Regions from separate parts of the Halomonas sp. MMSF_3323 genome, predicted to be linked through region 2. Evidence: predicted binding sites of a transcription regulator. Region 2 holds the regulator's gene; the other holds the start of a gene.
What was found. The regulator FNR, encoded in region 2, switches genes on or off when oxygen is low (the NO sensors DNR and NnrR bind a similar motif). The targets are predictions, from matches to a motif close to TTGATNTANATCAA.
Positions count from the first base shown of each region.

Region 1 (4,429 bases), on a different contig from region 2:
GCGGCCGTTGCGCAGCGTCTGACGCACGGAGTCGGCCAGGCTCTGGCCCGGTGCCTGGTACAGCCAGCTGTCGTCGGTCAGATTGGGCGCGCCCAGCGCCTGGTTGCCGGTACCGTCAGGCATATGGCAGGCGGCACATACCGAGGTGAAGACGGCGCCGCCTTTTTCGGCACGTTCGGCGTCCTCGGCCTGGCCGGACAGCGACAGTACATGCTGGGTCAGGTTCTCGATATTGTCCGCGCCGAGCTGCTGCCATGACGGCATCAGGCCATTGCGTCCGTTGTTGATGGTGGTGACGATGTGCTCGGGCTCGCCGCCGTAGAGCCAGTCGTCGTCGGTCAGATTGGGGAAGCCGTAGCCGCCCTTGGCGTTGGAGCCGTGGCAGATGGCGCAGTTGTTGAGGAAGATGCGCTCGGCCACCTGCATGGCGTCACCGTCCTGAGCGAGTTCCGGGATGGGTACCTGCTGGTACTTCTCGAAGATCGGCGCAAAGCGCTCTTCGGCCTGGGCGACCTCTTCCTCCCACTGACCTTCCTGGCTCCAGCCCAGCACACCGGCGAAGTTGCCGAGGCCCGGATACAGCACCAGATAGCCCAGGGAGAAGATCACCGTGGCAACGTAGAGCTGAAACCACCAGCGAGGCAGCGGGTTGTCGTATTCGTCGATACCGTCGGCGGTGTGGCCGGTGGTCTCGACGGTGCCGTCGGCGTCAGGGCGCTTGTCGGTCTTGCGGTTGGCCCACAGAAGCCAGAACGCAAAGCCGATGGTGCCGAGCGTGATGACGATGATCCAGGCACTCCAGAAGCCTGAGAGGGCATCACCCCAAAGCGTATTCATGTGTTCTTCTCTCCCCTGTCCTCTCGGGAATCGGCCTGTCGCTCGGCCGTGCGGTCACGATTCGGTTGTTCGTCGTCGTCGGCGAACGGCAGCTGCGCCGCCTGATCGAACTCGCGCTTGCGGCGGCTCGAGTAGGCCCAGGCCACCAGGCCCAGGAAGGCGATCAGCAGGATGCCGGTCAAGATGCCGCGAAAGGTTCCGATATCCATGGTTACGGGCTCTTCGCCGAGCTGGGCAACACCGTGCCAAGCTGCTGCAGGTAGGCGACCAGGGCGGTGATTTCACGCTCACCGCGGACCTCGCTGGTGGCGTTGGCGATCTGCTCGTCGGTGTAGGGCACGCCCAGTTTCTGAAGGGTGCGCATCTTGGCCGGGGTGTCCTCGCCTTCCAGGGTGTTCTCGAACAGCCAGGGGTAGGCCGGCATCACCGATTCGGGCACTACGTCCCGCGGGTTGTAGAGGTGGGCACGATGCCAGTCGTCACTGTAGCGACCGCCGACGCGGGCCAGGTCCGGGCCGGTGCGCTTGGACCCCCACAAGAAGTTGTGCTCGTAGACGGATTCACCGGCCACACTGTAGTGGCCATAGCGCTCGGTCTCGGCACGGAAGGGGCGAATCATCTGCGAATGACAGCCGACGCAGCCTTCGCGGCGATAGATGTCCCGGCCTTCCAGTTCCAGTGCGGACAGTGGCTCGAGGCCCTCGACCGGCTCCGTGGTCTGCTTCTGGAAGAACAGCGGTACGATCTCGGCCAGGCCACCGAAGCTGATCACCACCAGCACCAGCACCGCCATCAAACCGACGTTCTTTTCTATGATCTCGTGTTTCATGTCAGTCTCGGTCCTTCGTTGACTCAGGCGGTCTGGGGCAGGGGCGCGCCGCGCTTGGCGGAACCCTTGACGGTCATGGCCACGTTGACGGCCATGATCAGCATGCCGGTCACCCAGAAAAGGCCACCGATCAGGCGCACGATATAGCCGGGGCCGCTGGCCTCGACGGTCTCGACGAAGGTGTACATCAAGGTGCCGTCTTCGTTGATGGCGCGCCACATCAGGCCCTGCAGGATGCCGTTGACCCACATCGCGGCGATGTACAGCACGGTGCCGATGGTGGCCAGCCAGAAGTGCACCGCCACCAGCTTGACGGAGTACATCTCGGTGTGACCGAACAGGCGTGGAATCAGGTGGTACATCGAGCCGATGGTGATCATCGCTACCCAGCCGAGGGCGCCGGCGTGGACGTGACCGATGGTCCAGTCGGTGTAGTGGGACAGGGCGTTGACGGTCTTCACCGCCATCATCGGGCCTTCGAAGGTCGACATGCCGTAGAACGACAACGCAACGACGAGAAAGCGCAAGGTCGGGTCGGTTCGCAGCTTATGCCAGGCCCCGGAGAGGGTCATCATGCCGTTGATCATGCCGCCCCAGGAGGGCGCCAGCAGAATGATCGACATCACCATGCCCAGCGACTGCGCCCAGTTCGGCAGGGCGGTGTAGTGCAGGTGGTGGGGGCCGGCCCACATGTAGACCATGATCAGCGCCCAGAAGTGGACGATGGACAGGCGGTAGGAGTAGACCGGGCGCTCGGCTTGCTTGGGCACAAAGTAATACATCATGCCGAGGAAGCCGGCGGTCAGGAAGAAGCCTACCGCGTTGTGGCCGTACCACCACTGCACCATGGCGTCGATGGCGCCGGAGTAAATGGAGATGGAGTAGGTGGCGGTGACCGGAAGGGCCGCGCTGTTGACGATGTGCAGTACGGCAACGGTCAGGATGAAGGCGGCGAAGAACCAGTTGGCCACGTAGATGTGGGAGGTCTTGCGGACCTTGATGGTGCCGAGGAAGACGGCTGCGTAGGTCACCCACACCACCGCGAGCAGAATGTCGATGGGCCATTCCAGCTCGGCGTATTCCTTGACCTCGGTGAGGCCTAGCGGCAGGGTGACGACCGCGCACAGGATGACCGCCTGGTAGCCCCAGAAGGTAAAGGCGGCCAGCTTGTCGCTGATCAGCCTCACCTGGCAGGTGCGCTGGACGACGTAGTAGGACGTCGCGAACAGGGCGGAGCCGCCGAAGGCGAAGATGACCGCATTGGTATGCAGCGGGCGAAGCCGACCGAAGCTTGTCCAGGGCAAGCCAAGGTTGAGTTCCGGCCAGACCAGTTGGGCGGCGAGAATCACACCGAGGGTCATGCCCACGATGCCCCACACCACCGTCATGATCGCGAACTGCCGGACCACCTTGTAGTTGTAGGTCGGATGTTCAAATGCTGTGCTCATGATCAGTTTCCCATCGATCGCGTAAAGGGGACGATCCCCCGGCCATAGTGCCTGCCCGGCAATTGCCTCAGAATGATGCAGATCAACAACCACTCAGAATTCTAGCCCAGCCTGGCAGTGAGAAGAACTTAGCCTCTGGTGGCAGTGAACTTTGGAAACTTTGCCGTGTCACAACTCGTTTTACCCGACGCTTTTACTCAGGAATTCAGCCAGGCACTCGCCGCCGGGCACCGTGGCGAGTGGCAGGTGCCCGACCTGGCGCCGGTGATCATGGAAGGGCCACCCAGTCGCAATGTGCTGCTGCTGGCGCATGGGGCCGGTGCCGGACACGATTCACCCTTTTTGCTTGAATGGCGCGCGGCGCTGGCCAGGGCCGGCGTACAGACGCTGTCATTCGAGTTTGCCTATCTGCGCGAGATGCGTGCGGCGGGGCGTCGGCGGCCGCCGCCCAGGGTGGCTCGGCTGGTGGAGGAAATGCGCCTCTGGCGTGACGTTTTGTCGCAGATGGTGCCGGGGGCGCTGTGGCTCGGCGGCAAGTCCATGGGCGGTCGGGTGGCCAGTCTGCTGGCCGCCGAGGACGGTGCGCCGGGGCTGGTGCTGGCTGGCTACCCCTTTCATCCCGTGGGCAAGCCCGAGCGCCTGCGTCTGGATCACTGGCCGTCGCTGGCTTGCCCTCTGGTGGTACTGCAGGGTACCCGGGACGCTTTCGGCACTCGCGACGAGGTGGCGGGCTATGAGTTGGCGGCGCATGCGCGTCTTGAATGGCTCGAGGATGGCGACCACGACTGGTCGCCGCGGCGCTTGAGTGGACTGTCGCGTCAGGACCTGATGGCTAAGGCGGCGCGCGCTACCGCGGACGCCATGGGCAAGTCGTGAGCGCTTCTTTCTACAAGGGTGGATATCGCGGCGCTGTGGCGCCAGCCCTTGCGCCGTCTGGCTTTCGGCCCAAGTCGATGAATGCACGGGCAAAAGTCGGGACAAAAAAAACGAGAAAGATGCGTGGAGCGCGTTGACATCCCCCGGATGTTCTGTAGAATGCAGCGCCACGTGACCAGGGGTGGTTAGCTCAGCTGGGAGAGCACCAGCCTTACAAGCTGGGGGTCACAGGTTCGAACCCTGTACCACCCACCATCATGAAAATGATGGATGGACACGTAGAGTAGAGAGCGCTGGACCGGTAGTTCAGTTGGTTAGAATGCCGGCCTGTCACGCCGGAGGTCGCGGGTTCGAGTCCCGTCCGGTCCGCCAGCGTCTCTTCTCGAATTGGTCATCATTGCGGACCGGTAGTTCAGTTGGTTAGAATGCCGGCCTGTCA
Region 1 is NZ_JASHIT010000079.1:144-4,572, forward strand. Features, by position in the region: gene ccoP (cytochrome-c oxidase, cbb3-type subunit III) at 1-837, opposite strand, end outside; gene RBB39_RS22550 (CcoQ/FixQ family Cbb3-type cytochrome c oxidase assembly chaperone) at 834-1,046, opposite strand; gene ccoO (cytochrome-c oxidase, cbb3-type subunit II) at 1,049-1,666, opposite strand; gene ccoN (cytochrome-c oxidase, cbb3-type subunit I) at 1,690-3,114, opposite strand; gene RBB39_RS22565 (alpha/beta family hydrolase) at 3,280-3,990, shown strand; tRNA gene RBB39_RS22570 (tRNA-Val) at 4,170-4,245, shown strand; tRNA gene RBB39_RS22575 (tRNA-Asp) at 4,286-4,362, shown strand; tRNA gene RBB39_RS22580 (tRNA-Asp) at 4,392-4,429, shown strand, end outside.
Region 1: ccoN (cytochrome-c oxidase, cbb3-type subunit I) is a predicted target of FNR. The motif match lies at 3,187-3,200, and genes of this name have one in related genera.

Region 2 (21,903 bases):
GCGAACTGCGCAATCACCCGGGGCAGGGCGTGGAAGGCGTGATCGACGGCCGGCGCTGGCGACTGGGCCAGCCGCATTTTGCCTGCCTGGGCCGACCCGTTCCTGAGCTCCCTGGCGCAGGGCTTTGGTTGCTGCTGGCCAGCGAAGGCAAGCCCCAGGCCTGGTTCAAGCTCGACGATCAGCCCCGTGACGACGCCGCCGAGACCCTCGCCGCCCTCGCCCATCGGGGGCTTGCCATCGAGATCCTGTCGGGCGACCGCGCAGTCAACGTCGGCCAGCTTGCCCGCACGCTGGGCGTCGATCAGTGGCGTGGCGAGGCCACCCCCGAGGACAAGCTCGGGCACTTGAAGGCGCGACAGGCACAGGGTGAAAAGGTGGCCATGGTCGGTGATGGCATCAATGACGTGCCGGTACTGGCCGGCGCCGACCTTGCCATCGCCATGGCCGGGGCCAGCGACCTCACCCGCACCCGCGCCGATCTGGTATTGCTGGGCGAACCGCTCACGGGTATCGTCGAAGCCATCGAGGTGGCCGGTCAGACCCGTCGCATCATTCGCCAGAATCTGTCCTGGTCGGTGCTCTACAATGTCGTGGCGCTGCCCGCAGCGGCGCTGGGCTTCGTGCCCCCATGGCTTGCCGCCATCGGCATGTCACTCAGCTCGTTGCTGGTCATCGGCAATGCCCTGCGTCTGCGACGTGGACGCACCAGGCGGACCGCGACGCCTTCACCCGTCACCGCAAGCCCCGGCCCATGAGCATCCTTTACCTGTTGATACCCTTGTCGTTGATCCTGCTGGGCCTGGCGGTCTGGGCCTTCTTCTGGGCGGTGCGCAACGACCAGTTCGAGGACCTCGAAGGCCCCGCCTATCGCATCCTGTTCGAGGATGAGGACGACACTCGCGGTGCCGATGACGGCGCTTCCTCTTCCGAAACGCCTGCGCAGACATCCGATCGTGATCCATCGTCCAGAGGGCCTGAGTGAACCCTACCGGCCTGGAACTGCCTCCCATGATGGCGGCCTTCGTGTTTGGCCTGCTCGGTGGTGCACACTGTATTGGCATGTGCGGCGGCATCATGAGCGCTCTGACCTTTGCCATCCCCCCCAGCATGCGTCAACCTTGGCGGGTGAGCACACTTGTGCTCGGCTACAATGTAGGTCGTATCACCAGCTACTGTGTGGCGGGCGCTCTGGTTGCCACCCTGGGTTCGGTGATCGGCCTTTCGCCGACCCTGCGTGGCCTGATGCAGATCGTCGCCAGCCTGATGTTGATCCTGATGGCGCTTTACATTGCCGATCTATGGAAAGGCCTGCGTCACGTCGAGGCACAGGGACGTCACCTCTGGAGGTACCTGGAACCCGCAGGCAGACGCCTGTTGCCGGTGGTGCGTCTGCCCCAGGCGGTGGCGCTGGGCGCCATCTGGGGCTGGCTGCCCTGTGGCTTGGTGTACTCGATGCTGGCCTGGAGCCTGGCACGGGCCGAGCCCCTCGAGGGCGCACTGCTGATGGCGAGCTTCGGTCTTGGCACGCTTCCGGCGCTGGTGGTGACGGGCCTCGCCGCCAGACAAATGCAGGCCCTGCTGGCGCATCGGGCAACACGCCTTGTCGCCGCTGGCATGATCATCGCCTTTGCCGTCTGGCAACTTTGGACTGGGCTGCATCAATGACGCATCCTACCTCTAAGTTATTAATCCTAAAGAGGTAGACGCCACTTTTAGCTGATCTGAGGGTGTAGAATAGTGCCATCAACGTGCTGTACGGGCGACGTCTGTTCTCCCCATGGCCCAGTCAATATCGATCCCAGATCCACAGGAGCTGCGAATGAGTCCTACGGCCCAAGATCGGCGGCGTCCCATGCTGCATGAGACTCGCTGTGAGTCCTGCAGCCTGAGTTCCTTGTGCCTTCCGCTGTCGCTGGAGACCGCCGACCTCGAGCGCTTCGATTCCATCATCCGTCGTCACCCGCCGATCAAGAAAGGTACACGATTGGTCGAGCAGGGAGATCGCTTCACCAGCGTCTTCGCGGTCCGATCGGGGAGTCTCAAGCAGATCACCACCGAAGGCAGCGGCGAAGCTCAGTTGACCAACTTCTTCCTGCCCAGTGAACTGGTTGGCCTGGATGGCATCGACGACGGCCGCTATCCCGGCAGCGTGGTGGCGCTGGAGACCACCACGGTGTGCGAGATTCCCTTCGACCGCCTCGATGCGCTGACCCAGACCCTACCGGAGCTGCGTGCCCAGCTGTTCCGCACCCTGAGCAAGGAGCTGCGAGAGGACCGCCGGATGATGCAGCTGCTGTCACGCAAGACCGCCGATCAGCGCCTGGCCTGCTTCTTCCTCGGCCTGTCTGACCGCTTCCGCCGCCGCGGCTATTCACCGTTCAGCTTCCGCCTGTCCATGTCCCGCGCCGACATCGGCAATCACCTGGGGCTGGCGGTGGAAACGGTCAGCCGTATCCTCGGGCGTTTCCAGCAGCAGGATCTGGTGGCGGTATCGGGACGTGAGGTCAATATCCTCGACCTGACCGCGTTGTCGACCCTGGCCGACACCGAAGTTACCTGAGCGGGCCTGGCGGCAGTGTGCCGGGCTTGGCCAGCAGCGCCCGGTACCCAGGATCTGGAAAGCAAAGCGTAATAGATGGCGTGTGACAAGAAAGAGGCCGCATCCGGAGATGCGGCCTCTTTTGCTGTCATGGCGTCATGCACATTCGCTGTTGGCGAGATCAGCCGGCATCCACCACGTCGATGCGCCGGGCCTGGCGTTCGGCCTGTACGGCCTCCAGCCCCTCGAAGTCGAACAGTTGCCGATCCGCCAGCTGCGACGGCGCCACATTGGTCACCGCCTTGAACATGCTCTCGAGGCGCCCGGGATGCTTGACCTCCCACTCGGCCAGCATCTCCTTGACCACCTGGCGCTGCAGGTTGGGCTGGGAACCACACAGGTTGCACGGGATGATCGGGAACTCCATCGCCTCGCTGTAGGCCTGGATATCGGCCTCGCGGCAGTACGCCAGCGGGCGGATGACGATGTTCTTGCCGTCGTCGGAGAGCAGCTTGGGCGGCATCGCCTTGAGGCTGCCACCGAAGAACATGTTCAGAAACAGCGTCTCGAGAATGTCCTCGCGGTGGTGGCCCAGGGCGATCTTGGTCGCCCCGATCTCCTCGGCGAAGCCATAGAGAGAGCCGCGCCGCAGGCGTGAGCAGAGCGCGCAGGTGGTCTTGCCCTCCGGCGTCTTCTCCTTCACCACCGAATAGGTGTCGCGCTCGAGGATGTGGTAGTCCACGCCGATGCTGTCCAGATAGTTCGGCAGCACATGCTCCGGAAAGCCCGGCTGCTTCTGATCCAGATTCACCGCCACCAGCGAGAAGTTGACCGGCGCGTTGCGCTGAAGGCTGCGCAGGATCTCGAGCATGGTGTAGCTGTCCTTGCCACCAGACAGACACACCATGATCTTGTCGCCTTCCTGGATCATGCCGTAGTCGATGATGGCGTTACCGGCCTGGCGGCGCAGGCGCTTCTGCAGCTTGTTGAACTCACGCCGTGCCTTGGCCTGAACTTGGGCTTCCGTCTGATCGCCATCCGCAGCAGGGTCGGCCGGGCTGACGCCGGCATCGATCGAGAGATGGTCATCCTCGGGGGTACGGGGATCGAACAGGGTGGCGGAGGCGGACTGTGGCGACATGGGAGCGGGACATCACGGCTGAAAATGAAAGAGGCGCCAGTCTACCATCCGGACGCTTTAGTGGCGAAGAGGTCAGCGACCACTCACCCCGGCGAGGACAATAAGGGTGGGGCTTTTCGTCGGCAGCTCATCGGAAACCGCCAAGGACGACACCGCCGTAGTGGCGCCCTTGCGCGTCGTGGCCTGGTCTGGCCTGGCAAGTCGAAGAACGCAAGTGCCTGTCAGCCAGGCCCTAGACGACGTTCAGCGCCAGCAGATAGCGCACCACCACGCCCAGCAACAGCAGCAGGATGCCGGCACGTTGCCAGCCAAACTCGCGCACGGTCAGGGTCAGGCGCTTCTCCCAGAACTTGACCATGCCCCACAGGTCCCGGGTACGGCGATAGTACTGGAGGTAGGCCACCAGCACCGAGACCAGGCCCAGCGCCAGCAGCGTGGGCTCGAGAAGGGTCAACATGGCGTGCAGACTCATGACAGGATCTCCTTGCAGGTGAATGGTTGCCGGTGCGGGCGGCACCGGGTCAGCGCGGATGACGGCAACGGGTCAGCGCGGATGACGGCAACGGGTCAGCGCGATGGCGCCGTGAGTGCCCCGCTCTCCAGGCGCAGATGCATCAGCGCCGTGGTGACGGCGTCGCCCAGGGCCGTATGGCGTCCCATGATCGGGACTCCAAGTCGCTCTGCCAATTGTTCAAAGGTCGGCTGCACCTCGATTTCCGGGTGACTTCGGCGCAGCCGCTTGCGGTACTGCTGGGCCACGTCGATGGTGGCGTTGGGCAGCGAGAAGCCAAACTCCGCCTTCAGGTAGCGATCCAGCATGGCCAGGTCGAAGTCGATACACCAGCCGACCAATGGGCGATTGCCGATAAATTCCAGCAGCGTCGTCAAGGCCTCGCGTACCTCGAGGCCGCCTTCCAGGTCGACCCCTCGCAGGCGATGGATGCAGATGGAGTCACCACTCAGACTGGCAGGACGCGCGAGCCGCAGGTCCAGCGACTCGCTGGTCAAGACGCGATCGTCACGGATGCGCACCGCAGCGATGGACACCAGCTCCGCATGACGGGTATCCAGACCGGTGGTTTCGCAGTCCAGGGACACCAGCTCATCGCCGGTATAGGGATTGAACAGCCAGGCGAAATCGCCATCGGCCTGCCGACGCCTGTCGGCCACACGCCTGATCGCTCTCAGCATCGGGTACTCTCCCAAGCGAAACCATTGACGCCAAGGCAGCTTGCCCTGGGGGGCTGCCTCGACACTCATGCATACTCCAGGTGATAGCGGTGGGACAGGCTGGCCTTGAACTCCTTGACCAGGTGCAGCGCCTCGCGCAGCAAGTCCCGCTCCAGTGAATTGAGCGACTGCACCACCACCCTGTCCGGGGCGTCCGTGGCCCGGGCATCGTCGCGCCGGTAGGCCAGCTGCGCCCGAAGCCGAAGCTCACAGAACAGCGACAACGCCTCGCCGAGATCCTCCGCCACCACTCGCTCGATGCGCCCGAGTGACGCCAGCGCCGCCAGCCGGTCGTGGGTCGAGGTCTCGCGCAGCCCGCACTCCAGCGCCATGGTGCGAACACCGTGGACGATGGGAAAGATGCCACCCTTCTTGATGTCGACGCCGTGCTCGGGCTTCTTCAGCGTTCCAAACAGGGTCAAGGGCGTCGAGAACCGCAACACTCCCCTCGCCAGATGGGTCAGCAACAGTTCATTGCCCCGTGTTTCTTCGACCAGCACGTCGTGGAGTCGGTCCACCAGGGCAAAGTCACCGGCCACCCCCGAGGCGTCGGCAAGCACCGCCAGACGCATCAGGCTTTCTCCGTCGGGTTCGCTGACCCAGCGACGGATGCGCGCGCGCCATTGCGCAAGGGTGCCGACCCACTGGGGGTTGGAGACCATGATGTTGCCCGGGCAGCGAGGATAGCCCAGATCGTCGAGCACGCTGGTGAACCGCGCGGTATCTGCGCTGAGCTCGTCCCACTGCTGGTCATCGGCCAGGATCAGCGCATTGTCCTGGTCGGTCTTCAGGATCTGCTCGCCGCGCCCTTCGCTGCCGAGCACCAGCAGACAGGCGCGCTCGCGCTGAGGGGACGGCATCGAGAAGTGCCAGGCCTTGCTGATGATGCGCCCATTGAGCGCCGACAGCATGCCCATGGCGAAGCGCATGCGTACCCCTTGGGCCATCAGCGCCTCGACCAGCTCCGGCGCACGCTGACTTGCTTCGCTGAGCGAGGCCAGGGTCGTCGCCTGCTCGACCTGCAGGCTGACCACGTAGCTGCGGCTGGAAAAGAAGCTGAGCACATCGGTCAGCTCCACGACACCGATCAGCCGCTGGCCCTGAAGCACCACCACCCTGGCCACCTTGTGGCGGGTCATCTCGATCAGTGCCTCGAACAGGTACTGGCTTTCATCCACCGTCACCAGCGACAGATGAGCGATACCACCGACCTCGGCATCACCGTCGCACCCCTCCAGCACCAGGGCCTCGAGCAGGTCGGTCTTGGTCAGCATGCCAGGACCATCGGGCGTCTCGACCAGCAGGCTGTCGGCGCCCTTGTCCTTGAGGGTCAGCACGGCGTCGCGAATGCATGTCGTCGAGCCGACCTTGAGCGGTTCACGCATGCACTCGTTCACCCGGGCGAGCATGAATCCGGCCAGGGTGACCCCGCCCTCGGCGCGACGTTCGGCCAGCAAGCGCGTCTTGCTGATCAGGCGCTGGTGAAAGTAGTCCGAGAAGGCGGCGTTGTTCTCGCACAGCGACAGAAACAAGGTGTGCGGCATCAGATAACACAGGCTTTCTTCTTCGGCGACGAAGCGGTAACGGCTCTGGCCGTTGATCACGCTGATGGCACCGAACAGATCGCCCCCGGTGTAGTGGCCGATGCGCCCCGCGGCGGGGCCCTCGGCCGGGTCCAGTTCGGCGACTTCGCCCTTGTGGATCACAAAGACGAACTCGCCGGACTGCCCTGCATCGAGGATCACGTCATCCCGCCCGTAGTAGGCGATATCCAGCCCGCCCAGGACCCGCTCGCGCTCGGCCTCGTCTAGCAATGAAAACGGTGGATGAGTGAAGTCGATGTCGATCATGTCTGCTCCATGACCGACCCCGGCGAGGCCGGGGTCGGGGAGTGTTGTCGTCTGGCAGGGGGCGACGGATGGTGGGCCGACGCCCCTGCCTGATGGCCCGCTCTAGTGAGCGTGGGCCTCCCCCGCGCCTCTCGGCACACGCACGTTCTCCACCAGTTCCTGGATGTGCTCCGGCGGTGCCGCGGTTGCCCGCGAGACCACGAAGGCCACGATGAAGTGGAGGATCATGCCGAGGGTACCGATACCCTCCGGCGAGATGCCGAACCACCAGATCGAAGGATCGGTGTTGATGAACTTGGTGTAGACGATGTAGATGAAGGTGAAGCTCAGACCCAGCACCATGCCGACGATGGCCCCTTCGCGGTTCATGCGCTTGTCGAAGATGCCAAGCAGGATCGCCGGGAAGAAGGACGAGGCAGCAAGACCGAAGGCAAAGGCCACCACCTGGGCCACGAAGCCCGGCGGGTTGATGCCGAAGTAGCCGGCCACCACCACCGCCACCGCAGCAGCACTACGCGCCGCCAGCAGCTCCCCCTTCTCGCTGAGGTTCGGATTGATCTGCTTCTTGATCAGGTCATGGGACACCGCCGCCGAGATCACCAGCAACAGACCGGCTGCAGTGGACAGCGCCGCGGCCACGCCACCGGCGGCCATCAAGGCGATCACCCAGGCCGGCAGGCCGCCGATCTCGGGGTTGGCCAGCACGATGATGTCACGATCGATATAGACCTCGTTGGGGCTGTCGGTAGGCGTATTGGTCACCACCCGCTGCCCGTGCTCGCCGGGAGTTTCCTCTTCCAGCGGGCCGCTTTCGAAGGTCGGCTTGCCCTCGAACGGCGCGCCCGGCCCCATCTGCACCCGACCGTCGTCGTTCTTGTCGAGCCAACCGATCAGGCCCACGCCTTCCCAGCTCTTGAACCAGGCCGGTGCCTCTTCGTAGCTGGTCTCGTGTACCGTCTCGATGATGTTGGTGCGGGCGAACACGCCGACCGCCGGAGCGGTGGTGTAGAGCAGTGCGATGAACACCAGCGCCCAGCCGGCGCTGACCCGGGCGTCACGCACCCGCGGCACGGTGAAGAAGCGCACGATGACGTGGGGCAGACCCGCGGTACCGCACATCAGGGCGGCGGTGATAAAGAACACGTTGATCATCGGCTGGCTGCCGTCGGTGTAGGGCGTGATGCCCAGATCCGTCAGCAGACCGTCGAGACGATCGAGAATGTACTGGCCGCTGTCGTTGCCGGCGGCATCGACGAAGGTGGCACCGAGCCCGGTCTGCGGCAGCACGTGGCCGGTCATCATGATCGACAGGAACACCGCCGGCACGATGAAGGCGGTGATCAGCACGCAGTACTGAGCCACCTGGGTGTAGGTGATGCCCTTCATGCCACCGAGCACCGCGTAGAAGAACACGATGACCATGCCGATGACCACGCCCAGATTGACCTCGACTTCGAGGAAACGGGCGAAGACGATACCGACGCCGCGCATCTGACCGGCGACATAGGTAAAGGACACGAAAATAACGCAGATGACCGCCACGGTACGGGCGATATTCGAGTAGTAACGGTCACCGATAAAGTCCGGCACCGTAAACTTGCCGAACTTGCGCAGGTAAGGCGCCAGCAGCATGGCCAGCATGACGTAGCCACCGGTCCAGCCCATCAGGTAGACCGAGGCGTCGTAACCCAGATAGGCGATAAGGCCCGCCATGGAGATGAAAGAGGCCGCCGACATCCAGTCTGCCGCGGTAGCCATGCCATTGGCGGCAGGGTGGACGCCGCCGCCGGCGACGTAGAAATCCTTGGTAGACCCGGCACGCGACCAGATCGCGATACCGATGTAGAGCGCGAAGGACGCCCCTACAAATATATAGGTAAGTAGTTGTACATCCATGGAATCAATTCCCGTTCATTGACGTTATTTTGCGGGTGTCACTGTTCGTGGACGTCGTACTCTTCATCGAGCTTGTTCATCTTCCAGGCATAGAAAATGATCAGCACGATAAAGGTGTAGATGGATCCCTGCTGTGCAAACCAGAAGCCGAGCTTGAAGCCAAAGAACTGGATATTGTTGAGTACATCCACCAGCAGAATGCCGAAGCCATAGGAGACGATGAACCATACGGCCAGACAGCCGAGGATGGTTCGTATGTTTCGTTTCCAGTAGGCCTGTGCGCTCTTGTCTAGCATAAGGCTACCCTCAAGAAGTGGTTTGATCGCCAAATGCCGCCGCAAAGACGACACAAAGGCTCGAGAAGCAGACTAGACAAAATGGCCTTTCCTGGAACGATAACTTTAGTCGAAAAGCATAAATGCACTGCACCAAGAAAACTATTAAACAAAGCATTTCAGTAAGTTACAAGTATTCCTGGAATATTAGCCGATGGTCTATCACTACAAAGGTGCAATCCACCTTAGTCGCGATTCAAGGCCTTGAGACCAGGCAATGCCTTTCCCTTGATGGCGCAAAATTCCGTCAATGCTTCGCACTTCAGGCGCCCGAATCGAGGCAACCACGCTGCGCCCCTGCCGAGCAGGCCGCCAATGCCCTAGAATGGCCGCTGACGTCGAGGAGGTGCCCATGTTTGCCGGTTGGCTATTGATCGCTGTTTCACTGCTCTACATCGCCGTGCTGTTCGCCATCGCCTGGCGCGGCGATCGTCGTGCACGCCACCTGGGGGCCAGCCATCGCCGCCCGCTGGTCTACAGCCTGGCGCTGGCGATCTACTGCACCTCCTGGACCTTCCACGGCGCCGTGGGCCAGGCGGCGACCTCCGGCTGGTCGTTCGCCAGCATCTTCGTCGGTCCGGTACTGACGCTTCTATTGTTCTGGCCGGTACTGGCCAAGATGGTGCGGGTCGCCAAGCACCAGAACGTCACCTCGATCGCCGACTTCATCGCCTCTCGCTACGGCAAGACCCAGTCTCTGGCGGCCTTCGCCAGCCTGGTCGCGCTGATCGGCACCCTGCCCTACATCGCCCTGCAGTTGAAGGCAGTGTCCACGTCCTTTGCCGTGCTCACCGACGCCTCCGACATCACCCAGGCGCCGCTGTTCGGTGACACCGCTTTCTATGTGGCCATCGTCATGGCGATCTTCGCCATCCTGTTCGGTACCCGCCATACCGACGCCACCGAGCACCACGAGGGCCTGATCCACGCGGTGGCCTTCGAGTCGCTGGTCAAGCTGGTGGCCTTCCTGATCCTCGGCGCCTACGTCACCTGGGGCATGTTCGATGGCCTGCAGGACCTGATGACCCGGGCCGACACCCACCTGCAGCTGCAGCGGCAACTGGCCCAGCAGGACTTCGGCCAGAGCTTCTGGGCCCAGACCCTGCTGGCCATGCTGGCGATCCTGTGTCTGCCGCGTCAGTTTCACGTCACCGTGGTGGAGAACACCCACCGCGACGACGCCGCCCGCGCGCGCTGGATGTTCCCGCTGTACCTGGTGCTGTTCGCCTTCTTCGTGTTGCCGCTGGCCGCCGCCGGCCTGACCATCTTCGCCGGCACCGACGTATCACCCGATACCTATGTGCTGTCGCTGCCGATGGCCGCCAACCAGAGCTGGCTGGCCCTGCTGACCTTTATCGGCGGCTTCTCCGCCGCCACCGGCATGGTCATCGTCGCCGCCGTGGCGGTCTCGATCATGATCTCCAACGAGATCGTCATCCCGGCGCTGTTCCGCATGCGCTGGTTCGACACCAAGGCCCGCGACTACGGCCGCCTGGTCCTGCGGGCACGGCGCATTACCATCGCCGTGATCCTGGCCATGGCCTATGGCTTCTATCAGCTGATCGGCGAATTCACCTCGCTGGCCTCCATCGGCATGCTGTCCTTTGCCGCCGCCGCCCAGTTCGCCCCGGCGCTGATCGGCGGGCTCTACTGGAAGCGCGGCAATCGCCTGGGGGTCATCGTCGGCATGAACGCGGGCTTCGCCATCTGGGCCTACACCCTGCTGTTGCCAGCGATGATCAACGCCGGAGTATTGCCCTCCGGCTGGCTCCAGGGTGGGCCGCTGGGGATCGCCTGGCTGTCACCGACCTCGCTGTTCGGCCTGCACGTGGGTGACAGCTTTACCCACGGCGTGATGCTGTCGCTGGGGGTCAACCTGGTGGCCTACATCTTTGTCTCCCAGGTAACCCCTCAGCGGGTGGTGGAACGGATTCAGGCGTCGCTGTTCGTCGACAGCGTCGAGACCCGCCAGACCTCGGTCAATCGCCCCTGGACCGGGGCTACCACGGTCGGCGACCTGAAGGTGCTGTGCCAGCGCTTCCTCAGCGCCGGCCAGGTCGACCGCGCCTTCTCGGACTACGCCCGGCGCAACGGCAAGGCGCTGGAAGACAGTGCCCGAGCGTCCATCGACGTGATCCAGTTCACCGAGCGCTTTCTGGCCTCGGTGCTGGGCGCCTCGTCGGCGCGGATCGTCGTCAACTCGGCGCTGCAGGGGCGTGGCATCGGCATCTCCGACGTCATCTCCATCGTCGATGAGGCCTCCCAGGTGCTGGAGTTCAATCGCGCCCTGCTCCAGGCCACCATCGAGAACATCAACCAGGGCATCAGCGTGGTGGATCAGAACCTGCGCCTGGTGGTGTGGAACCAGCGTTATCTGGAGCTGTTCCGCTTCCCTGACCACCTGATCCGTGTCGGCGCGCCGATCGACCGCATCTTCCGCTACAACGCCCATAACGGCGAGTACGGCCCCGGCGACCCGGAAGAGCACGTGGAATTGCTGCTCGACAACATCCGCGAGGGCCAGCCCCACCGCTACGTGCGATATCGCCAGGACGGCAGCGTGCTGGAGGTCCAGGGCAACCCCATGCCCGGTGGCGGCTTCGTCTACACCTATCAGGACATCACCCAGCAGAAACGCACCGAAGAAGCGCTGATCCGCTCGGAAAACAATATCCGCATCTATACCGACAACGTGCCGGCGCTGATCGCCTACTTCGACCGGGAGTGTCGCTACCTCTTTACCAACCGTGCCTACGAGCAGGCCTTCAACATCAACCGCAACGAGGTCATCGGCAAGAAGGTGACCCAGGTGATTCCGGAGACCATGGCCGAGGAGCGCATTCCCTGGATTCAGCGCACCCTGAGTGGCGAAAGGGTCAGCTTCGAGGTGTCGCTCGAGATCACCAACGAAGGCCTGCGCTACATGCTGGTGACCTATACTCCGCACTTCGGCGACAGCGGCGCGATCCTCGGCTTCTTCGCGCTCTATCAGGACATTACCGAGCGCCGGCGGGCCGAGATCGCCCTCAAGGAAACCAACGAGACCCTGGAGGAGCGGGTACGCTCGCGCACCCTGGCCCTGTCCGAAGCCAACGCCGCGCTGCGCCAGGAGAACCGGGTGCGCGCCGAAGCCGAGCAGGCCCTGCGCCAGGCCAAGCAGGTGGCCGAGGACGCCAACGCCTCCAAGACGCGCTTCCTGGCCGCAGCCAGCCATGACCTGCTGCAGCCACTCAACGCGGCGCGGCTGTTTACCTCGGCGCTGTCCCAGGACATGGGCGCCGAGGACATGAAGCGCACCATCGGCCATATCGACAGTTCGCTGCAGTCCGCCGAAGAGCTGCTCGGCACCCTGCTGGATATCTCCAAGCTGGACGCCGGCGCGCTGACCCCCAGACGCAGCCATTTTGCGCTGACCGACATCCTGCGCCCGCTGCAGGCCCAGTTTGCGGTGATGGCCGAAGATCGCGGCCTGGATCTCAAGGTGGTGGGGTCGGCCCTGTGGGTGGACAGCGACAGCCAGATGCTGCGCCGAATCATTCAGAACTTCCTGTCCAACGCCATCCGCTACACCCAGGAAGGCCGGGTGCTGCTGGGCATTCGACGGCGCGGCGAGCGCCTGCTGATCGAGGTATGGGATAGCGGCCCCGGCATCCCCGAGGCCAAGCAGGCCGAGATCTTCCAGGAGTTTCGTCGCCTGGATCAGGCCTCGCGCCACAAGGAAAGCGAGAAGGGACTGGGCCTCGGCCTGTCCATCGCCGACCGCATGAGCCGGGTGCTCGACCACCCCATCCGGGTGCGCTCCTGGGTCGGCGTGGGCACGGTATTCTCGGTCAGCGTGCCCAGGGTCGAGGCGAAGGCCCCGGCCGAGGACACGGACTCCCGGCCTGCGCGCAAGGTCGCCAGCAAGCTCGACGGCAAGCGCATCCTGTGCATCGACAACGAGTCGCTGATCCTCGAGGGCATGAAGGCGATGCTGTCGGGCTGGGGCTGCGAGGTGTTCACCGCCACCTCCATCGGTGGCGCCAAGTCGGTGCTGCGCCATCTGGACGACGACCCCGACGCCATCCTCGCCGACTATCACCTGGACAACGAGGTCACCGGCCTGATGGCGCTGGACGCCCTGGGGGAGCGCCTGACCGGCGCGGTGCCCGGTATCGTGATCACCGCCGACCGCACCGAGGAGGTGGCCGAAGAGGTCCGCCGCGGCGGCTACCAGCTGCTGCTCAAGCCGGTGCGCCCGGCCGCCCTGCGGGCACTGCTGACGCGCACCCTGCAGGCCAGCCAGGCACCGCAGTAGCCGGCGCGAGCCGTGCTGGCGAAAGTTCTGTCGGCGTAAGCCCTGCTGGCAAGCAGCCCACCGGCGGCCGCGGCGCCGGTGGGGCCCCTCAGGTACCGCAGAAGGTTCTGAGCACTCGCTCGTCGCGCCCGGGCGGGGCCAGCAGGCTGGTATCGTCCGGGGTCTGGTAGGGCCGGGTCACGGCGGCGAGCAGCGTCTCGAATACGCTCAGGTCGTCGTCATCGATGGCGGCGCGAATGGCCTTCTCGACCAGATGATTGCGCGGTATCACCTGGGGGTTGGCCGCCGCCAGGCGCGCGCCGACGACCTCGTCGGCGACGCCTTCACGGGCCAGACGCTCGCGCCAGCGCGGCAGCCAGGCCTCGAGCCTGCCACTGCGCTCGAAGCCCTCGGCAAGCGCTGCCTCATCGCCGGCCAGCGCCCGTGGCAGATGGGCAAAGCTCAGGGTGAAGTCGGCGTTGCCCTCTTCCATGGCCTTGAGGAAGTCCTCGCCCAGGGCCAGGTCCTCGTCTGCCACCTGGCCCCCCTGACCATCGGTCGAGCGGCTTTCCGGCTGGCCTTGCGAGTCATCAGCCCCGAGTCCCAGCTTGGCACGCAGCACCGCCGTCCAGGCGGCGTCATGGCACTCGGCGAAGGCCTCGATGGCCTCGGTGGCCAGCGCCACCGCTCGCTCCTGATCGTCACTGATCAGCGGCAGCAGCGTCTCGGCCAGGCGCGCCAGGTTCCACTGGGCGATGGCCGGCTGGTTGTCCCAGGCGTAGCGGCCGCGCTCATCGATGGAGCTGAACACCCTGTGCGGGTGGAAGGCGTCCATGAAGGCGCAGGGACCATAGTCGATGGTCTCCCCCGAGATCGCGCAGTTGTCGGTGTTCATTACCCCATGAATAAAGCCGAGCCCCTTCCACTGGGCGACCAGGCTGGCCTGGCGCTCGACCACCGCCTCGACCAGCGCCAGCGCGCGCTCGGCCTCGGGCAAGTCGGCCAGCTCGGGGTAGTGTCGCTCGATGCAGAAGTCCACCAGCAGCGACAGCGCCTCGCTGTCACGGCGGGCGGCAAAATACTGAAAGGTGCCGACCCGCACATGGCTCGAGGCTACCCGGGTCAGTACCGCCCCGGGCTCCACCATCTGGCGCACCACCTGCTCGCCGCTGGCCACCGCCGCCAGCGCCCGGGTGGTGGGCACCCCCAGTGCGGCCATGGCTTCTGACACCAGATACTCGCGCAGCACCGGTCCGATCGGCGCGCGACCATCACCGCCGCGGGAAAAGGGCGTGCGTCCGGCGCCCTTTAGCTGGACCTCACGCAGGCCGCCGTCTCGATGGGCTAGCTCGCCCAGCAGGATCGCCCGACCATCGCCGAGCTGTGGCACGAAGTTGCCGAACTGATGCCCTGCGTAGGCCGCGGCGATCGGCGTCGCTCCATCGGGCACGGCGTTGCCACCGAGCACCTCGGCGGCACGGGTCGCGTCGAAGGCGTCAAGGTCGAAACCCAGCGCCTCGGCCAGCGGACGATTGAAGGCCAGCAGATGCGGCGCCGCCACAGGGGTGGGCGCCATCTCGGCGCGCATACGATCGGGCAGGGACGCATAGCGCCCGGAAAAGGCAGGAAACATGGGCTGCTACCTCAGGCTGGCAAGTGGGATGCCGACTACCCTCGGCCCTGCCTGTGGTGGTCGTCAAGCGACATTGCTTGCGACACCACCATCCCGGTACGGCAGAGCCCGGCTAGTTCGAGGCAGTGGCGCGTCGCAACTCGCCCCCACCCTCCTCCAGCTTGCGCACGCTGGAGACAAAGTCGCTGAAGCGCTCGCCCTGGATCAGCACGTGGTCACGCAGGATGCGCTCGGCGCTCTCGGCATCACCGGCTTCGATCGCCTGGAGCACCTCACGGTGTTCATCGAGCGAGCTCTGCATGCGTGAACGCACCTGCAATTGCAGGCGTCGATAGGGCTTGAGCCGCTGCTTGAGGGTCTGGGCCTCTTCGGCCAGGAAGGCGTTGTGGCTGGCCTGATAGATGACGCTGTGGAAGGCTTCGTTCTCGTAGTAGTAGTCGTCGCTGTCACCGGTCTCGCCGGCGCGGCGACATCCTTCGAAGGCGTCGCGCAAGGCCTTGAGTTCATCGGCTGAGATTCTCCGCGCCGCCAGTCGACCGCACATGCCCTCGAGTTCGGCCATCACCTCGAACATCTCGATCAGTCGCTCGAGCCCTAGCCTGGCGACAAAGGTGCCCTTCTTGGGGTAGACGGTCACCAGGCCACTGGCCACCAGCTGCTGGATGGCCTCGCGCACCGGGGTACGCGATACCTGGTAGGTCCTGCACAGCTCTTCGGGGTCCAGTCGCTCACCCGGCGTGCGCCGACCATTGATGATGTCGTCCTCGAGAGAGTCCCGCAGACGCTGGGCGTTGGAGGGCTTCTTGCTCATATGGCTGTCCCCTGGCTGTCCCTTGGCTGAACTCGAATCGTTCCAGCATATCCTGTCCTGATGCGACTGACCCCTCGGCGCCCTCACTCCACCATGGTCTAAGCCCTACGAATTGACAGGAATATACATGCTGGCTATTGATGTATACATCATAGCAGATAAAAAATGTTTGACCTCTATCCCCCGCGCCGACCTCGGCGCGTTTATCCCACCACCACAACACTGATCATCACGCTCGCTACAACACCCACTACAACAATCATCACAACAACAACGCCTCGAGGAGTCACCATGAAACGCCAAGCTCTCACTCTCGCCGTCGCCGCCATCGCCACCGCCAGCGCGTCCATTGCCAGCGCCGAGACCACCCTGCGCGTGTCCCACCAGTTTCCCGGTGGCCAGGGCGACGTGCGCGACGAAATGGTCCAGTTGATGGCCAAGGAGGTCGAAGCCGCCGACGTCGACCTGGCCCTGCAGGTCTATCCCGGTCAGTCGCTGTTCAAGGCCAAGGAGCAGTGGGGCGCGCTGGTACGCGGCCGCCTGGACATGACCTCGCTGCCGCTGGACTACGCCAGCGGCCGCCACCCCGAATTCTCGGCCACCCTGATGCCGGGTCTGGTGCGCAATCACGAGCGTGCCCAGCGCCTCAACGACTCCGAGTTCATGGACATGATCAAGCAGGTGATCGAGGACGCCGGCGCCCGGGTGCTGGCCGACGCCTGGCTGGCCGGCGGCTTCGCCTCCAACCAGCAGTGCATCACCTCGCCCGACACGGTGCAGGGACAGACCATGCGCGCGGCTGGCCCGGCGTTCGACGAGATGCTGGCCACCGCCGGCGCCTCCATCGCCTCGATGCCTTCGTCGGAGATCTACACCGCCATGCAGACCGGCGTGCTCGACGGCGCCAACACCTCGTCGGGTTCCTTCGTCTCCTATCGCATCTACGAGCAGGTCAGCTGCCTGACGGCGCCGGGCGAGAACGCCCTGTGGTTCATGTACGAGCCGATCCTGATCTCCGAGCAGAGCTGGAACGGGCTCAACGAGGAGCAACAGCAGGCACTGATCGACGCTGGCGAGAAGGCCGAGGCGTACTTCGCCGAGCAGGCCGCCCAGCTCGACCAGACCATGGTGGAAGTGTTCGAGGAAAACGGCGTCGAAGTGGTCCAGATGTCCCAGGAAGACTACGACGCCTGGCTCGAGGTAGCGAAAGAGAGCGCCTACAAGAGCTTTGCCGAGAACGTCGACAACGGCCAGGCACTGATCGACGCCGCCCTGGCGGTGGAATAGACCGAGGTGGGCGCGGCCGCTGGCCGCGCCTCGTCGTTCGTCGCTGTCGTGTCACCTCGGAGGCTCCATGTCACACACACCGTCCCACTCTCCCCCTCACGTCTCTGCACCCGCAGCCCCCGGTTCCCGGCGACATGCCTCCGGCCCGGTGGGCGCTTTCTGTCGGCTGATGGACCGGCTATCCATCGCTATGGCAGTGGTGGCCGGCGCCGCCCTCTTTGCAGGGGTGCTGGCCGTCTGCCACATGATCTTCGTGCGCTACCTGCTCGGTGAAAGCACCACCTGGCAGACCGAATTCGCGATCTTCTCGATCACCGGCGCCATGCTGCTGGGCGCCCCCTATGTGCTGCTGACCGGCGGCCAGGTGGCGGTCACGGTGCTGCCCGATGCGCTCAAGGGCGGCATCAAGTGCGCCATGAACCTGATCGCCTCGCTGTGCGGCCTGGCCTTCTGCATCGCCCTGGCCTACGGCTCCTGGCTCTACCTGCTGGAGGCCTACCACGGAGGCTGGACCACCGGCACGGTATGGAATCCGCCGCTGTGGCCGGCGCTGGTGCCGCTGGCACTGGGCTCGACCCTGCTGGCGCTGCAGTACCTGGCGGAAATACTGGGAGGAGCACGCTGATGGATCCAGTTACCAGTGGCATCCTTATCGTTACCGCCCTGTTCGTGCTGATGGCCATCGGCACGCCCATCGCCTTCGCCCTCGGCGGCGTGTCGCTCGCCGCCCTGGTGATGGACCGGGGCGTCAGCGAGCTGACCTACTTCGGCGAGACCTTCTTCGGCAGCCTGGCGTCGTTCGGCTTCGTCGCGATTCCGATGTTCATCCTGATGGGTGCTGCCGTGGCCTCCTCCCCCACCGGCCGCGACCTCTACCGTTCGCTGGACCTGTGGCTCGGCAAGGTGCCGGGGGGACTGGCCATTTCCAATATCGGTGCCTGCTCGATCTTCGCCGCCCTGTCCGGCTCGTCGCCTGCCACCAGCGCCGCCATCGGCAAGCTGGGTATCCCCGAGATGCGCAAGCGCGGCTATCCCGACGGCGTGGCGGCTGGCTGCATCGCCGCCGGCGGCACCCTGGGCATCCTGATTCCGCCCTCGGTCACCATGATCGTCTATGGCATCTCCACCGAGACCTCGATCGGACGGCTGTTCATCGCCGGCGCCCTGCCCGGCATCATGCTGGCGCTGTTGTTCATGGCCTGGACGTTGATCGCGTGCAAGCTGGCCGGTGGCTATGACACCCCCAGCCCCGTCGCCGATGCCGCCCGCGAGCTCAAGGACACCGTCGCCAGGAACGTCGAGACCAACATGAAGGCGCTGGTGCGGGTGCTGCCCTTCCTGGTGGTGGTCAGCGGTATCCTGTTCGCCCTCTACGGCGGTGTCGCCACGCCCTCGGAGGCGGCCGGCGCCGGGGCCTTCCTGTGTCTGGCCCTGGCCATCGTGGTCTACCGCATGTGGCAGGTGAAACCGCTCACCACCATCATGCGCGACGCCCTGCGCGAGAGCGTGATGATCATGCTAATCATCGCCTGCGCCGAGATCTTCGCCTACGCCCTGTCGTCGCTGTTCATCACCCAGACGGTGGCCGAGGCGATCGCGTCACTGGAGGTCAATCGCTGGGTACTGATGGGGATCATCAACGTCTTCTTGCTGGTGGCCGGTTTCTTCCTGCCGCCGGTGGCGGTGATCGTGATGACCGCGCCGATCCTGCTGCCGATCATTCTGGCGGCCAACTTCGACCCTTACTGGTTCGCGGTGATCCTGACCATCAACCTGGAGATCGGCCTGATCACCCCACCGGTGGGCCTTAACCTGTTCATCATCAAGGGGATCGCACCGGATATCGCGCTCAAGGACATCCTGCTCGGCAGCCTACCCTACGCCCTGTGCATGGTGCTCGGCATCGTGCTGCTGTGCTTCTTCCCGGGCATCGCCACCTGGCTGCCGGACCTGATCATGGAGAGCGCCGGATGATCCCGACGCCGACGCGTGTGACCAGCGGGCCACCAGGCCCGCTCCCACCTGGCCCAGCCCCGAGGAGATGTCCCCGATGAACTTCAGCTTTCTGCAGGAACTGTTCTCCAGTATCACACAGCGTGACGCCTTGCTCAGACGCCGGGGCGATGGCCCGCCGCTGGAACATACCCAGGTGATCGACGCCTGTCGCAAGCTTCTGGAAAGCGATGGCGAGGCCTCCAGCATCGCCCTGGCCGGCCAGGCCCTGGACGGCTACAGCTGCCTCGATGAAGACGAGAAGACGCGCTTCTTCCAGTGCCTGACCGAGCAGTTCAGTGCCGATCCCGAGGCCGTCGACGGCGCCTACGAGTGCTACCGGGACAGTCGCGGCAATGTCGACCTGCAGCGACTGTTCGAGGCCTGCGAACCGCAGCGCCAGGAGCTGTTGCGCCGGCTCAACCTTACCGCCGGCGGCACCTATGAGCTGGTGCGCATGCGCGAGGACCTGCTGCCCCGGCTCAAGGCCTTCCCGGCGCTGGAGGCGCTCGATGCCGACTTCGCCCACCTGTTCGCGTCCTGGTTCAATCGTGGCTTTCTGGTGCTCAAGCGGATCGACTGGAACACCCCGGCGGCGGTACTGGAGAAGATCATCCGCTACGAGGCGGTGCACGAGATCTGCGACTGGAACGACCTGCGCAGGCGCCTCGACGCCCGGGACCGGCGCTGCTTCGCCTTCTTTCACCCGGCCATCGGCGACGAGCCGCTGATCTTCGTCGAGGTGGCCCTGACCAGGGGCATGCCCGAGCGCATCCAGCCGATCCTGGACGCCAACCACGAGGCCATCGAGGCCGAAGACGCCGACAGTGCGGCCTTCTTCGGCATCAGCAACTGCCAGGTCGGCCTGCGCGGCATCTCCTTCGGCAACTTCCTGATCAAACAGGTGGTCAAGGAGCTGAAGTCGGAACTGCCGCGGCTGAAGAACTTCGTCACCCTGTCACCGGTACCCGGCTTTCGCGCCTGGCTGGACGCCGAGCGCCAGGACCAACGCGGTCGCCTCGACGACGACACCCGCGCCCTGCTGGCCGAGCTCGATCACGACGACTGGCTCGAGGACCCCGAGCGCAGCAAGGCCCTGGGTGAGGTGATCAAGCCGCTGGCCGCTCACTACCTCACCAAGGAGCGCAACGCGCGCAATCTTCCGCTGAATACCGTCGCCCGCTTCCATCTCGGCAATGGCGCCGAACTGCACCGCATCAACTGGCTCGGTGATACCTCTCGCCGGGGGCTGTCACAGTTCGGCTCACTGATGGTCAACTATCTCTACGTGCTCGACGACATCGAAGGCAACCATGAGCGCTACACCACCGAAGGCAAGGTGGCCTGCTCGTCTCAGGTCAGGGACCAGCGTCGTCGCGCCCGCAAGCACTTGAAGGGAGATCCCGTCACATGAATCACAACCTCTTTGCCACCTTTGAAAAGCGCATGACCGAGCGTGGCGACGCGCCCTTCATCACCACCCGCGAAGGCCGTGACTACCGCTACAGCGATGCGCTGGAAGCGGTGGCCAGGCTCGCCGGGGCGCTGGTCGCGCTCGGCGTGGGGCCCGGTGACCGGGTCGCCGTCCAGGTCGACAAGAGCCCCGAGGCGATCCTTCTGTACCTGGCGAGCCTCAAGGTCGGCGGAGTCTACCTGCCGCTCAATACCGGCTACACCAGCGAGGAGATTCGCTACTTCCTCGGTGACGCCGAACCCGCCCTGTTCGTCTGCCGCCCGGATTCACTCACGGCCGCCCGCGAGGTCGCTGCCTCCTGCGGTGGCGCCCGAGTCGAATCCCTGGGCACCGCCGCCGACGGTAGCCTGATGGAGGCCGCCGAGGCGGCCACACCGGTCACCGAGATGCTCGAGCGCGGGCCGGATGACCTGGCCGCGATCCTCTACACCTCCGGCACCACCGGCCGCTCCAAGGGCGCCATGCTGAGCCATCGCAATCTTGGTTCCAACGCCGAGTCGCTGGTCGAGGCCTGGCGCTTCAACGAGCACGACCGGCTGATCCATGCCCTACCGATCTTCCATACCCATGGGCTGTTCGTGGCCTGCAACGTGATCCTGATGGCCGGCGCCAGCATGCGCTTCCTGGCGAAGTTCGACCCGGACGTCATCTTCGAGGAAATGGCCGAAGGCACCACCATGATGGGGGTGCCGACCTTCTACACCCGGCTGCTCAAGGATCCCCGCCTGACCCGCGAGGCCACCGCCCGCATGCGTCTGTTCACCTCGGGGTCGGCGCCGCTGACGGCGGAGACCCACGAGGCCTTCGAGGCCGCCACCGGCCACGCCATCCTCGAGCGCTACGGCATGACCGAAACCAACATGAACACTTCCAACCCCTACGACGGTGATCGCATCGCCGGCACCGTGGGCATGCCGCTGCCCGGCGTCGAGGTACGCATCACCGACCGAGAGGGGGGTGACCATACGCCGCTGCCCCAGGGCGAGATCGGCATGCTGGAGGTGCGCGGCCCCAACGTGTTCCAGGGCTACTGGCGGATGCCCGAGAAGACCGCCGAGGAGTTGCTGGAAGATGGCTTCTTCATCACCGGCGACCTGGCCCAGATCGATGAGCGGGGCTATGTGCAGATCGTCGGACGCGACAAGGATCTGGTGATCTCCGGCGGCTACAACGTCTACCCCAAGGAGGTCGAGGGGCATATCGACGAGATGGACGGCGTCGCCGAATCCGCGGTCATCGGCCTGCCCCACCCTGACCTGGGCGAAGGGGTGACCGCGGTGGTGGTGCCCGCCGAAGGCGCCTCGCCCCAGGAGGCCGACGTCATCGCCGCGCTGAGCGACAAGCTGGCCCGCTACAAGCAGCCCAAGCGGGTATTCTTCGTCGAAAGCCTGCCGCGCAATACCATGGGCAAGGTGCAGAAGAATCAGCTGCGCGATCGC
Region 2 is NZ_JASHIT010000017.1:74,815-96,717, reverse strand. Features, by position in the region: gene RBB39_RS10675 (heavy metal translocating P-type ATPase) at 1-755, shown strand, start outside; gene ccoS (cbb3-type cytochrome oxidase assembly protein CcoS) at 752-982, shown strand; gene RBB39_RS10665 (sulfite exporter TauE/SafE family protein) at 979-1,665, shown strand; gene fnr (fumarate/nitrate reduction transcriptional regulator Fnr) at 1,820-2,560, shown strand; gene ttcA (tRNA 2-thiocytidine(32) synthetase TtcA) at 2,721-3,680, opposite strand; gene RBB39_RS10650 (hypothetical protein) at 3,913-4,152, opposite strand; gene RBB39_RS10645 (3'-5' exonuclease) at 4,248-4,940, opposite strand; gene RBB39_RS10640 (DUF294 nucleotidyltransferase-like domain-containing protein) at 4,937-6,760, opposite strand; gene RBB39_RS10635 (sodium:solute symporter family protein) at 6,863-8,656, opposite strand; gene RBB39_RS10630 (DUF4212 domain-containing protein) at 8,695-8,952, opposite strand; gene RBB39_RS10625 (NahK/ErcS family hybrid sensor histidine kinase/response regulator) at 9,344-13,288, shown strand; gene RBB39_RS10620 (YdiU family protein) at 13,377-14,900, opposite strand; gene RBB39_RS10615 (GntR family transcriptional regulator) at 15,013-15,711, opposite strand; gene dctP (TRAP transporter substrate-binding protein DctP) at 16,003-16,998, shown strand; gene RBB39_RS10605 (TRAP transporter small permease subunit) at 17,066-17,623, shown strand; gene RBB39_RS10600 (TRAP transporter large permease) at 17,623-18,972, shown strand; gene RBB39_RS10595 (malonyl-CoA decarboxylase) at 19,049-20,404, shown strand; gene RBB39_RS10590 (malonyl-CoA synthase) at 20,401-21,903, shown strand, end outside.